2 regions of the Variovorax sp. GW822-FHT04A09 genome follow, and region 1 is predicted to be linked to the other one. Evidence: riboswitches for the same ligand, from Rfam matches in the RefSeq annotation. Region 1 holds a riboswitch; the other holds the start of a gene.
What was found. Region 1 has a riboswitch for cobalamin ahead of AC1RLW_RS05830 (TonB-dependent receptor domain-containing protein). Riboswitches for the same ligand answer to the same signal wherever they lie in the genome.
Positions count from the first base shown of each region.

Region 1 (4,719 bases):
GCGTGCCGTCGAACAGGCCCATCACGCCTTCGACGATCACCAGGTCGGCCTCGCACGCGGCGGCATGCAGGCGCGCGCGGCAGTCGGCCTCGCCGGTCATCCACAGGTCGAGCGAGTGCACCGGCGCGCCGGTGGCCAGCGCGAGCCAGTGCGGATCGAGGAAGTCGGGCCCGCACTTGAAGGCCCGCACGCGGCGGCCCTGGCGCACGTGCAGCCGCGCCAGCGCCGCCGCGACCGTGGTCTTGCCCTGCCCCGAGGCCGGCGCGGCCACGAGCACCGCGGCGCAGGTGACGGCTGCGCCGGGCGAAGAGCGGCGGGTGCTTACTGCGGAGTCCACTTGAGTCCGACGTACGCGGTGCGGCCCCCGGTGGCGTAGAGCCGTGCGAACTGGTAGTCCTTGTCGCCCACATTGTCCACGCGCGCCACCAGGTTCAGGTCGCGCGTGATCTGCTTGCTGGCCGACAGGTTCAGCAGCGTGTAGCCGCCGAGCTTGACGGTGTTGGCTGCGTCGTCGTAGCGCTTGCCCGAACTCTGGAGCTCGGCGCCCAGCGTCCAGCCGGCGATGCGCCAGTCTGCGCCCAGCGTGCCGTGGGCCCGTGCGCGGCGTGCCAGCAGGTGGTCGTTGGCCAGGTCGCGCGGGTCCTGGTAGTCGAGCGAGGCGCGCAGCGTGACGTCGCCGATGCGGTGGCCGCCCGTGAGCGTCACGCCCTGGTAGCGTGCGCGCGCCGTGCTGGCGTAGCAGCCGAACGACGACTGGCAGCCCTTGGCGCTGCCGTCGAACACGATCAGGTTCTGCACGCGGTTGCGGTACAGCACGATGCCGGCCTGCGTGGCGCCGGCCGTGTACTGCAGGCCCAGCTCGACGTTGCGGCTCGATTCGGGCTGCAGGCTCGCCAGGCCGTATTCGCTGAAGCGCTGGTACAGCGTGGGCGCACGGAACGCGGTGCCGGCCGACACGGTGGCGCGCAGGCTCGGCGTGATCGCGTAGCCGTAGGCGGCGCTGCCGGTGGTCTTGCCGCCGAACTCGCTGTCGTCGTCATGGCGCACGTGCAGCTGCAGCGAATGCGGGCCCTTCACGTAGCCGTAGCCGAGTGCGGCGGCGTTCTGCGAGCGGTCGCGCGAGAACAGCTTGGCCGAGGTGGTGGGCGCATTTTCGAGCGCGTCTTCGCGGCGCTCGAGTGTGGCGGTCACCAGGTGCGCGCCGAAGCGGAATTCGTTCTGGAACAGGTAGCCGCGCAGGCGGGTTTCGGTGCGGTAGAACGAGGGCTGGGTCTTGTAGACGGTCTGCGAATCGGTCACCTGCAGGCGGGTGCTGTAGATGTCGTTCCACTTGGCCGACCAGGTCAGGCCGGCGGTGCGCAGCTCGTTGGTCGACACGTCGTTGCGGAAGGTGATCGGCGGCTTGGTGCGAAAGCTCACCGACGGGTCGTAGGCCGCCTCGGTGTTGCTGGTGAGCAAGGTGGCGTCGATGCGCTGGTCGGGCGTGATCTGGAAACCCAGCTTCAGGTTGCCCGAGGTGCTGCGGTAGCCGTCGCGGTCGGGGTTGGTGAAGCCGTCTTTCGAGGGCGTGCGCTTGGCGATCGGCTGGATGTTGAAGCCCTTGCTTTCCTCGTGCGCGACACCGAACGAGTAGTCGAGCAGGCCCGACTTGCCGCTCACGCCGCCTTCGATCTTGCGCAGGCCGTGGCTGCCGAAGCCGATGCCGGCGTAGGGCGACACGCCCTCCTCGCCGCGCTTGGTGAAGAGCTGGATCACGCCGCCCACGGCGTCCGAGCCGTACACGGCGGCGGCCGGGCCGCGCAGCACTTCGATGCGGTCGATCTGCGCGAGCGGAATGCCTTCCCAGCCGGCGCCGCCGGTCGATTGCGAATCGATGCGCACGCCATCGAGGTAGACCGCGGTGAAGCGCGATTCGGCGCCACGGATGAACACGCTGGTGGCGTTGCCCACGCCGCCGCTGCGCGAGATCTCCATGCCGGGCAGGCGCGCCAGCACGTCGGCCACGCCGGTGGCGCCGCTGCGCTCGATGGTCTTGCGGTCGACGATGGAGACATCGCCCACCAGGTCCGACAGCGCCTGCGGCGTGCGGTTGGCGGTGACGACGGTCTCGTCGAGCGTGGCAGATGCTGTTGCGGCGGCTTGCGCCTGCGCAGCCAGCGGCACCAGGGCCAGGCCGCCGAAGGCCGAGGCCAGGGCGAGCGTCAGCGGCAGGCACGCGGGACGGTTGCGGCGCACGCTGGCGCGGCCGCTGGAGAGGGAAACACAGGAAATCATGGGGTGAACCGAACGAACTTCTATGCCCTGGCCGGCTTCCCCGCCGGCGCCATGGGCGTCATGGCTGCCGATGCGGCAGCCGCCTTGTTGGCCGGTATCCGGGCTGGCAGATCGACCCTTTGCCGCCTTCCCAGGCACCTGTTTCAGGGCGCCCAGTGGCTGGATGGAAAGGGGTGACGCGTTGCGGCGTCGTCTGCTTGACCGTTGCGGGGGCAGCGCAGGCGGCTTCGGCCCCGGGGGGCGTCCACTCCTGCTTCCCGTTGAACTGCGCCGTGCGAACCACGCCGCGAGCACCAACGGGCGAGATTTTAGGCCCACGGGGCGGACGCACCACACCGGGTTTGATCGCAGGCGGCGCAGGCCCCAGAATCTCGGCCACGTCCGGTGCGCGCCCCGCGCGGTGCGCCGGATGTTCCGAATTCCCGGGAAACTACAATCGCCAACCATGCCCGCCTCCAGCCCCATCGACCAGATCGCCGAGCGTGTGGAACGCCTGCTCGTGCGTCACGAAGAGGTGCAGCGCACCAACGCGCTGCTGCAGGAACAGGTCGATGCGCTCACGCGTGAACGCGACGGCCTGAAGTCGCGGCTCGCCGCGGCCCGCACCCGCCTCGATGCCCTGCTCGAACGGCTGCCGGCCGAACCCCCTTCCGAAGATTCCCATCACGCATGAAGCAGATTGAAGTACAGATCATGGGCCAGAGCTACTTGCTCGGCTGTCCCGACGGCGGCGAAGCGCAACTGCGCGAGGCCGTCGACCGCGTGGACGCGGCCATGTGCAAGATCCGCGACGCAGGCAAGGTGAAGGCACGCGACCGCATCGCCGTGCTCGCCTCGCTGAACCTGGCTTTCGATCTCGCGGCCCAGCAGGCCGCTGCTGCCGCGGCACCGGCCCCTGTCGCTGCCAGCAGCACGGAAGAAAGCTCCGCCGACACCGACCCGAAGGCCGCCCAGCTCATTCAGAGACTCGATCAGGCCCTGGCGGGCGATGGACATTTGCTCTGAGGGCACGCGGCCCGGCACATCCGGGGCGTAAAATCCGTTTTGTCTGCAGACGTGTCGGGCTTAATATTTCCTTGTTCCAATGCTCTCCGGAGCCGGGCTTGGTACATCGCTTGACGGGCGTGATCATCTCGCGTCAGATGAACCCGAAGTCCTGCTGCCCTCGCCCACCTGAACCCTGGTTCAGGATGCGGGTCCGGCACACCATCTGCAGACACCTTTTCCCGCCACGGCCCCCTGCTTCACTGCATGGGGCCGTTGCTTTTTCAGCCGCTCGTTCTTTCCCCATCCTCCCGTGAACCTCGCTGCCCTGCTCGACCCGCTCCTGATCGCCGAACTCGCCGCGCTCGGCCTGGGCACCGGTTTCCTCGCCGGCCTGCTGGGCATCGGCGGCGGCATGCTGATGGTGCCGTTCATCACGATCATCATGGGCCAGCGCGGCGTGCCGGCCGACCTGGCGGTGAAGATGGCGATCGCGACCTCGATGGCGACGATCATCTTCACGTCGGTGTCCAGCGTGCGCGCGCACCACAAGCGCGGTGCGGTGCGCTGGGACATCGTGCAGCGCCTGGCGCCCGGCATCGTGATCGGCAGCCTGGCGGGCAGCCTGGGCGTGTTCGCGCTGCTCAAGGGCACGGCGCTGGCCATCTTCTTCGCGCTGTTCGTGGGCTTCTCGGCCACGCAGATGTTCCTCGACAAGAAACCCAAGCCCACGCGCCAGATGCCCGGCACCGGCGGCCAGCTCGCGGCGGGCGGCATCATCGGCTTCATCTCGGGCCTGGTGGGCGCGGGCGGCGGCTTCATCAGCGTGCCGTTCATGACCTGGTGCAACGTGGCGATCCACAACGCGGTGGCGACCAGCGCGGCGCTGGGCTTTCCGATCGCGGTGGCCAACGTGCTGGGCTACGTGCTCAGCGGCCAGTCGGTGCAGGGCCTGCCGGCCGGCGCCTTCGGCTACATCTGGCTGCCCGCGCTCGTGGTGATCGCGGCCTGCAGCGTGTTCACCGCGCCGTTGGGCGCCAAGGCCGCGCACAGCCTGCCGGTGAAGAAGCTCAAGCGCGTGTTCGCGAGCATCCTGTACCTGCTGGCCGCCTACATGCTCTGGAAGGGCCTGCGCGGCTGAGGCATATCAAACACCCCGTGGCTTTCCTGTGCCATCCTATGCGGCACTTGTTCACAGTCGTAGAAGGAAAGCCATGAAAATCCTCATTGCAGTCGACGGCAGCGCCTACACGCAAAAGGCCCTCAATTACCTGCTCGCCAACCGCGCCATGTTCGTGGACGGCCATGAGCTGGTGGTGGTCAATGTCTGCACCGGCATCTCCGGCCACGTGGCGCGCCACCTGAGCAAGGAAATCGTCACCGAGTACTACGCCGAGGAAAACGCCAAGGTGCTCGACCCGGTGAAGGCCTGGTTCGCCGAGAAAGGCGTGGCCAACTTCA
Region 1 covers NZ_JBXAMV010000001.1:1,297,777-1,302,495, forward strand. Annotated here, with positions in the region: gene AC1RLW_RS05825 (cobyrinic acid a,c-diamide synthase CobB) at 1-337, opposite strand, end outside; gene AC1RLW_RS05830 (TonB-dependent receptor domain-containing protein) at 322-2,274, opposite strand; cobalamin riboswitch at 2,347-2,586, opposite strand; gene AC1RLW_RS05835 (hypothetical protein) at 2,720-2,947, shown strand; gene AC1RLW_RS05840 (cell division protein ZapA) at 2,944-3,279, shown strand; gene AC1RLW_RS05845 (sulfite exporter TauE/SafE family protein) at 3,572-4,399, shown strand; gene AC1RLW_RS05850 (universal stress protein) at 4,473-4,719, shown strand, end outside.

Region 2 (4,719 bases), 990 kb from region 1:
CGGTGCTGGTGGAGCGACCGCTGCAGGTGCTGGCCGTGGTGCTGGTGATCGTGCTGGGCAAGTCGCTCGCGGCCTGTGCGCTGGTGCTGGTGTTCCGCTACCCGCTGGCCACGGCGCTCACCGTGAGCGCGAGCCTGGCGCAGATCGGCGAGTTCTCGTTCATCCTGGCCGGGCTGGGCGTGTCGCTCGGCCTGCTGCCGGTGGAAGGGCAGAGCCTGGTGCTGGCGGGCGCGCTGATCTCCATCGCCACCAACCCGCTGTGGTTCAGCCTGATCGCGCCGCTGCAGAAATGGCTGCACGCGCATTCGAAGTTCGCACGCGAACTCGACGCGCGCAGCGACCCGCTGGCTGAGCTGCCCATGACCACCGAGGCCAAGTACCTGTCGCGCCAGGTCGTGCTGGTCGGCTACGGCCGGGTGGGCCGGCGCATCGCCGCCGAACTCGAGACCAACGACATCCCCTACGTGGTGGCCGAGCAGAACCGCGAGCTGGTCGAGAAGCTGCGCGAGGCCGGCATCCCGGCCGTGTGGGGCGACGCGGCCGACCCGGCGGTGCTGATCCAGGCGCACGTGGCGCGCGCCCGCGTGCTCGTGGTGGCCACGCCCGACGCCATGAACGTGCGCCAGATGATCGAAACCGCGCGCACGCTGAACCCCACCATCCAGACCGTGGTGCGCAGCCACAACGAGCAGGAAGCCCGCCTGCTGGCCGCCGAAACCGACGCGAAGGTGTTCCTGGGCGAACAGGAACTCGCCCAGGCGATGGCCCGCGATGTGGTGCAGCGCGCCGCCGCGATGGCGGTGCCAGCTTGACGATTCAAAGATCCTCGATCACCAGCGTGCGATAGCGCTCGGCGATCGAGTAGGGCACGGTACGCACCAGTTCCATCACGCGCTCGGCGATGGCGCCGTCCTTGGTGCGGATCAGCAGGCCTGTGTGGCCTTCGTGGGCCAGCTGGATGAAGGCGCGCACCGTGTCGCCGTCGGTGCCGGCGGAGGGCAGGGGACTGTGCGAGGCGTGCACGGTCGGCGCGATTTCCGCCAGGACGGTTTCGGCCGGTATCAGGTAGACCTCGTCGCCGCTCACGATGCCTTTCGCGATCAGCCCGTGGCCGATGCGGCTGGCGTCTTCGACGCTCGGAAACATCACCAGGGAGTAACCGGTCGGGTAGAACGCGCCACCGAAGGCGGCGCGCATGTTGGGTTCAAGCGTGAAATGTTTCATGCTGACTCCTTGTTCTGATGCAACTCCCCACCCCTAACATTAGGCCGCGCGGCGTCCATGCACTGTAGGAGAAGCCCTAGTACTGACAACCGCGCCAGCCCCTTGCCCGTTCAAAGGCGGGTTCATTCCCTGTTTCATTTCTCTGACCGTCATGCCTTCGCCGAGAGACATCGCACTCACCGTCCACGAACTGGAAGAAGGGGAGTTCTACTGGGTGCTGATGGAGGCCGTGGACGGCTCGCCCGGCGACTCCACCCATGTGTACGTGCCGCTCGAAGCCGCCCACGAGCCCTACGCCACGTATTCGAATGCACTGGTGGCCGGCGTGGCGGTGCTGCGGCGGCTGTTCGGGCCCGACGGCAAGCCCGTCTGACGGGGCCTGCAAGGGCGCCGCCGCAGGGCGCTCCCTATAATCCCGGCGGTTGGAAACATTGGTTCACACCGGTGTCGTCCAACACCCCACGGTTCGAAGGTGCCCTGCACGACCAGTCACAGGATTGGCGGCGGGGTTAAACGGGAAGCAGGTGCGAGGCGTCGTTTTTTTGAACGACCCTTCCATTCCTGCGCTGCCCCCGCAACGGTCAGCGGACATCGACACCCTCAGGTCCCGGCGATTCTTCGCCCGGGCAGCCACTGCGCTTCGGCGTGGGAAGGCGAGGGCTTCGGCGCCGAGGTGCATGCATTGCACCCGACGCACTCCGCGAGCCCGGATACCGGCCTTCGCAACCGCCTTCGGATGCTGCGGGAGTGCGTGTCCGGGCCTGCCGCTTTTCCCTCGCGCGAAACGGCACCGCCCCTCGTCTCTTCTCCCTCGGCGTCCGCGATCGGTCAGGAGCCTGCGGGGACGCGGGCCGGAGGAGAAGTCGGATGAATCGCATTGCATCGCCGCCGCGCGATCGCTCGGGCCCGCCCCTGCAACGGGCGCGCCTTTCGGGTCTTTCAGGTCTTTCAGGTCTTTCGCTGGGGCTTGGCCTCGCTTGCGGGCCCGCCCTGGCCCAATCGGGCGACACAACCGGTCGCCCCAGCCTCACGCCCGTGCAGGTCGAAGCCAGCCGCCACACGCCGCTGGCCCTGGACGAACCCACGCAGACCGGCAGCCGCCTGGGCCTCACGCCGCTCGAAACGCCGGCCAGCATCGAGGTGCTCACTGGCGACGCGATCCGCGCGCGCGGCGACGTGTCGGTGGTCGAGGCCGCGAGCCGCGCCACCGGCATCACGGGCTCGCCCGCGCCGGGCAACGGCGGTTCGTCGCTGTCGGCGCGCGGCTTCAACGGCCACGGCTCGGTGATGCAGCTGTACGACGGCACGCGCCTGTATGTGGGCGCGGGCACCGTCACCTTCCCGTTCGACACCTGGTCGACCGACCGCATCGAGGTGCTGCGCGGCGCCGCCTCGGTGATGTTCGGTGAAGGCGCCATCGGCGGCGCGATCAACGTGGTGCCCAAGAAGCCCACGCGCGGCCCGATTCGCAACGAGGCGCTCGTGACCGTCGGCTCCGACGCCACGCGCCAGGTCGCCTTCGGCAGCGGCGGGGCGATCAACGACATGCTCTCGTACCGCTTCGACATCAGCCACCGCAAGACCGACGGCTTCATGCAGCGCGGCGAGGCCGAGAGCCTGGCGGTGGGCGGTGCGGTGCGGCTCGATGTGTCGCCGCGGCTGCAGTTCACGCTCTCGCACGACGAGGGCCGCCAGACGCCGCAGCGCTACTTCGGCGTGCCGCTCGTCAACGGCCGCCTGAGCAGCCTGAACCGCGAACAGAACTACAACCTCGACGACGCCGAGGTCAAGTACCGCGACCGCTGGACCCGCCTCGATGCGCAGTGGACGCCCAACGACGCCGTCACCGTGCGCAACCAGCTCTATCGCCTGGACAGCAAGCGCCACTGGCGCGACAGCGAAACCTACACCTACAGCGCCACCACGAACCGCGTGACGCGCGGCGACTACCTGGAGATCGGCCACGACCAGGAGCAGATCGGCAACCGCACCGACGCCACCTTCAAGCACGCGCTGTTCGGCCTGAAGAACCAGGTGCTGGTGGGCTTCGATGTGAACCGCATCGACTTCCTGAACTCGAGCGACACGCCCTACGGCGGGCGCTCGGTGGTCGATGCCTTCGTCTTCAACCCCGGCTATTACGTCTCGCCCACGCCCTACCTGCCGCGCTACAAGACGAAGACCAGCACCTACGCCTTCTTCGCCGAAGACAAGCTGGCCTTCAACGAACACTGGTCGGTGGTCGGCAGCCTGCGCTGGGACCACGCGAAGATCGTGCGCACCGATCCGCAGAACCGCGCCCCGCGCCTGGACAAGACCTTCGAGTACGCCACCGGTCGCCTGGGCGTGGTCTACGCGCCCGACGCCGCGCAGTCGTTCTATGCGCAGGTGGCGCGCGCGGCCGACCCGCTCACCGGGCTCATCAGTACCTCGACCACGCAGGTGCCGTTCGAGCTCAGCGTCGGCAAGCAGGTCGAGGTGGGCTACAAGCGCCAGCTGGCCGAGGGCCGCGGCGCGTGGAGCGTGGCGGCCTACCGCATCGAGAAGACCAAGCTGCTGTCGCGCGACGCGAACGACCCGACCGTCGTGCAGCAGATCGGCAAGCAGTCGTCCGAAGGCATCGAGGCCACGCTCGACCTGGCGCTGACCTCCACGCTGCGCCTCGAAGCCAACGCCGCGCGGCTGCGTGCGCGCTACGACGACTTCAACGAGGCGGTCGGCAAGTCGCTGGTCTCGCGCGCGGGCAACACGCCGGCCGGCGTGCCCGAGGTGGCGGCCAACCTGTGGCTGCACTGGCGCTTCCTGTCGCAGTGGGAGGCCGAGCTGGGCGTGCGCCACGTCGGCGCGCGGCAGGTCGATGCGGCCAACACGCGCCGCATCGGCTCCTACACCGTGGCCGACGCGGGCGTGAGCTGGCAGGCGAACCCGTCGCTCAAGCTCGCGCTGCGCGCCTACAACCTGGCCGACCGCAAGTACCCGGTCTCGTTCTCGAACGGCGGCAACCAGTGGCTGCTGGGCCGGCCGCGCTCGTTCGAGCTGTCGGCATTGGTGAACTTCTGAGCAACGCCTCATGAGCACCGCATGGCAACGTACATGGCCCCCGCTGCGGCGGGCGCTGTACTGGACGCACCGGTGGCTGGGCATCGGCGGCTGCCTGCTGTTCGTCATGTGGTTCGTCTCGGGCGTGGTCATGATGTACGTGGGGTACCCGAACCTCACGGACGAAGAGCGGCTCGCGGGGCTCGTCCCGGTGCGCTTCGACCAGGCGGTGGTCGCGCCGGCTGCCGCGCTCGATGCCTTGCCGCCAGCGGTGCGTGCGCAGCCGCCCCGGCGCATGGCGCTGGAGATGCAGGCCGGTACCGACGCGCAGCCCGTGTGGCGCATCGTCGATGCACGCGGCGGGCGGCATGCCGTGTCCGCGCGCGACGCCCGTGTGCTCGGCCCGGTCGATGCGGCGCAGGCCGAGGCCATCGCCCGCGACTTCTCTGCGCAGCC
Region 2 covers NZ_JBXAMV010000001.1:311,346-316,064, forward strand. Annotated here, with positions in the region: gene AC1RLW_RS01245 (cation:proton antiporter domain-containing protein) at 1-812, shown strand, start outside; gene AC1RLW_RS01250 (hypothetical protein) at 817-1,224, opposite strand; gene AC1RLW_RS01255 (hypothetical protein) at 1,376-1,597, shown strand; cobalamin riboswitch at 1,679-1,960, shown strand; gene AC1RLW_RS01260 (TonB-dependent receptor) at 2,260-4,284, shown strand; gene AC1RLW_RS01265 (PepSY domain-containing protein) at 4,295-4,719, shown strand, end outside.
Region 2: another riboswitch for cobalamin. It lies ahead of AC1RLW_RS01260 (TonB-dependent receptor); the one in region 1 lies ahead of AC1RLW_RS05830 (TonB-dependent receptor domain-containing protein).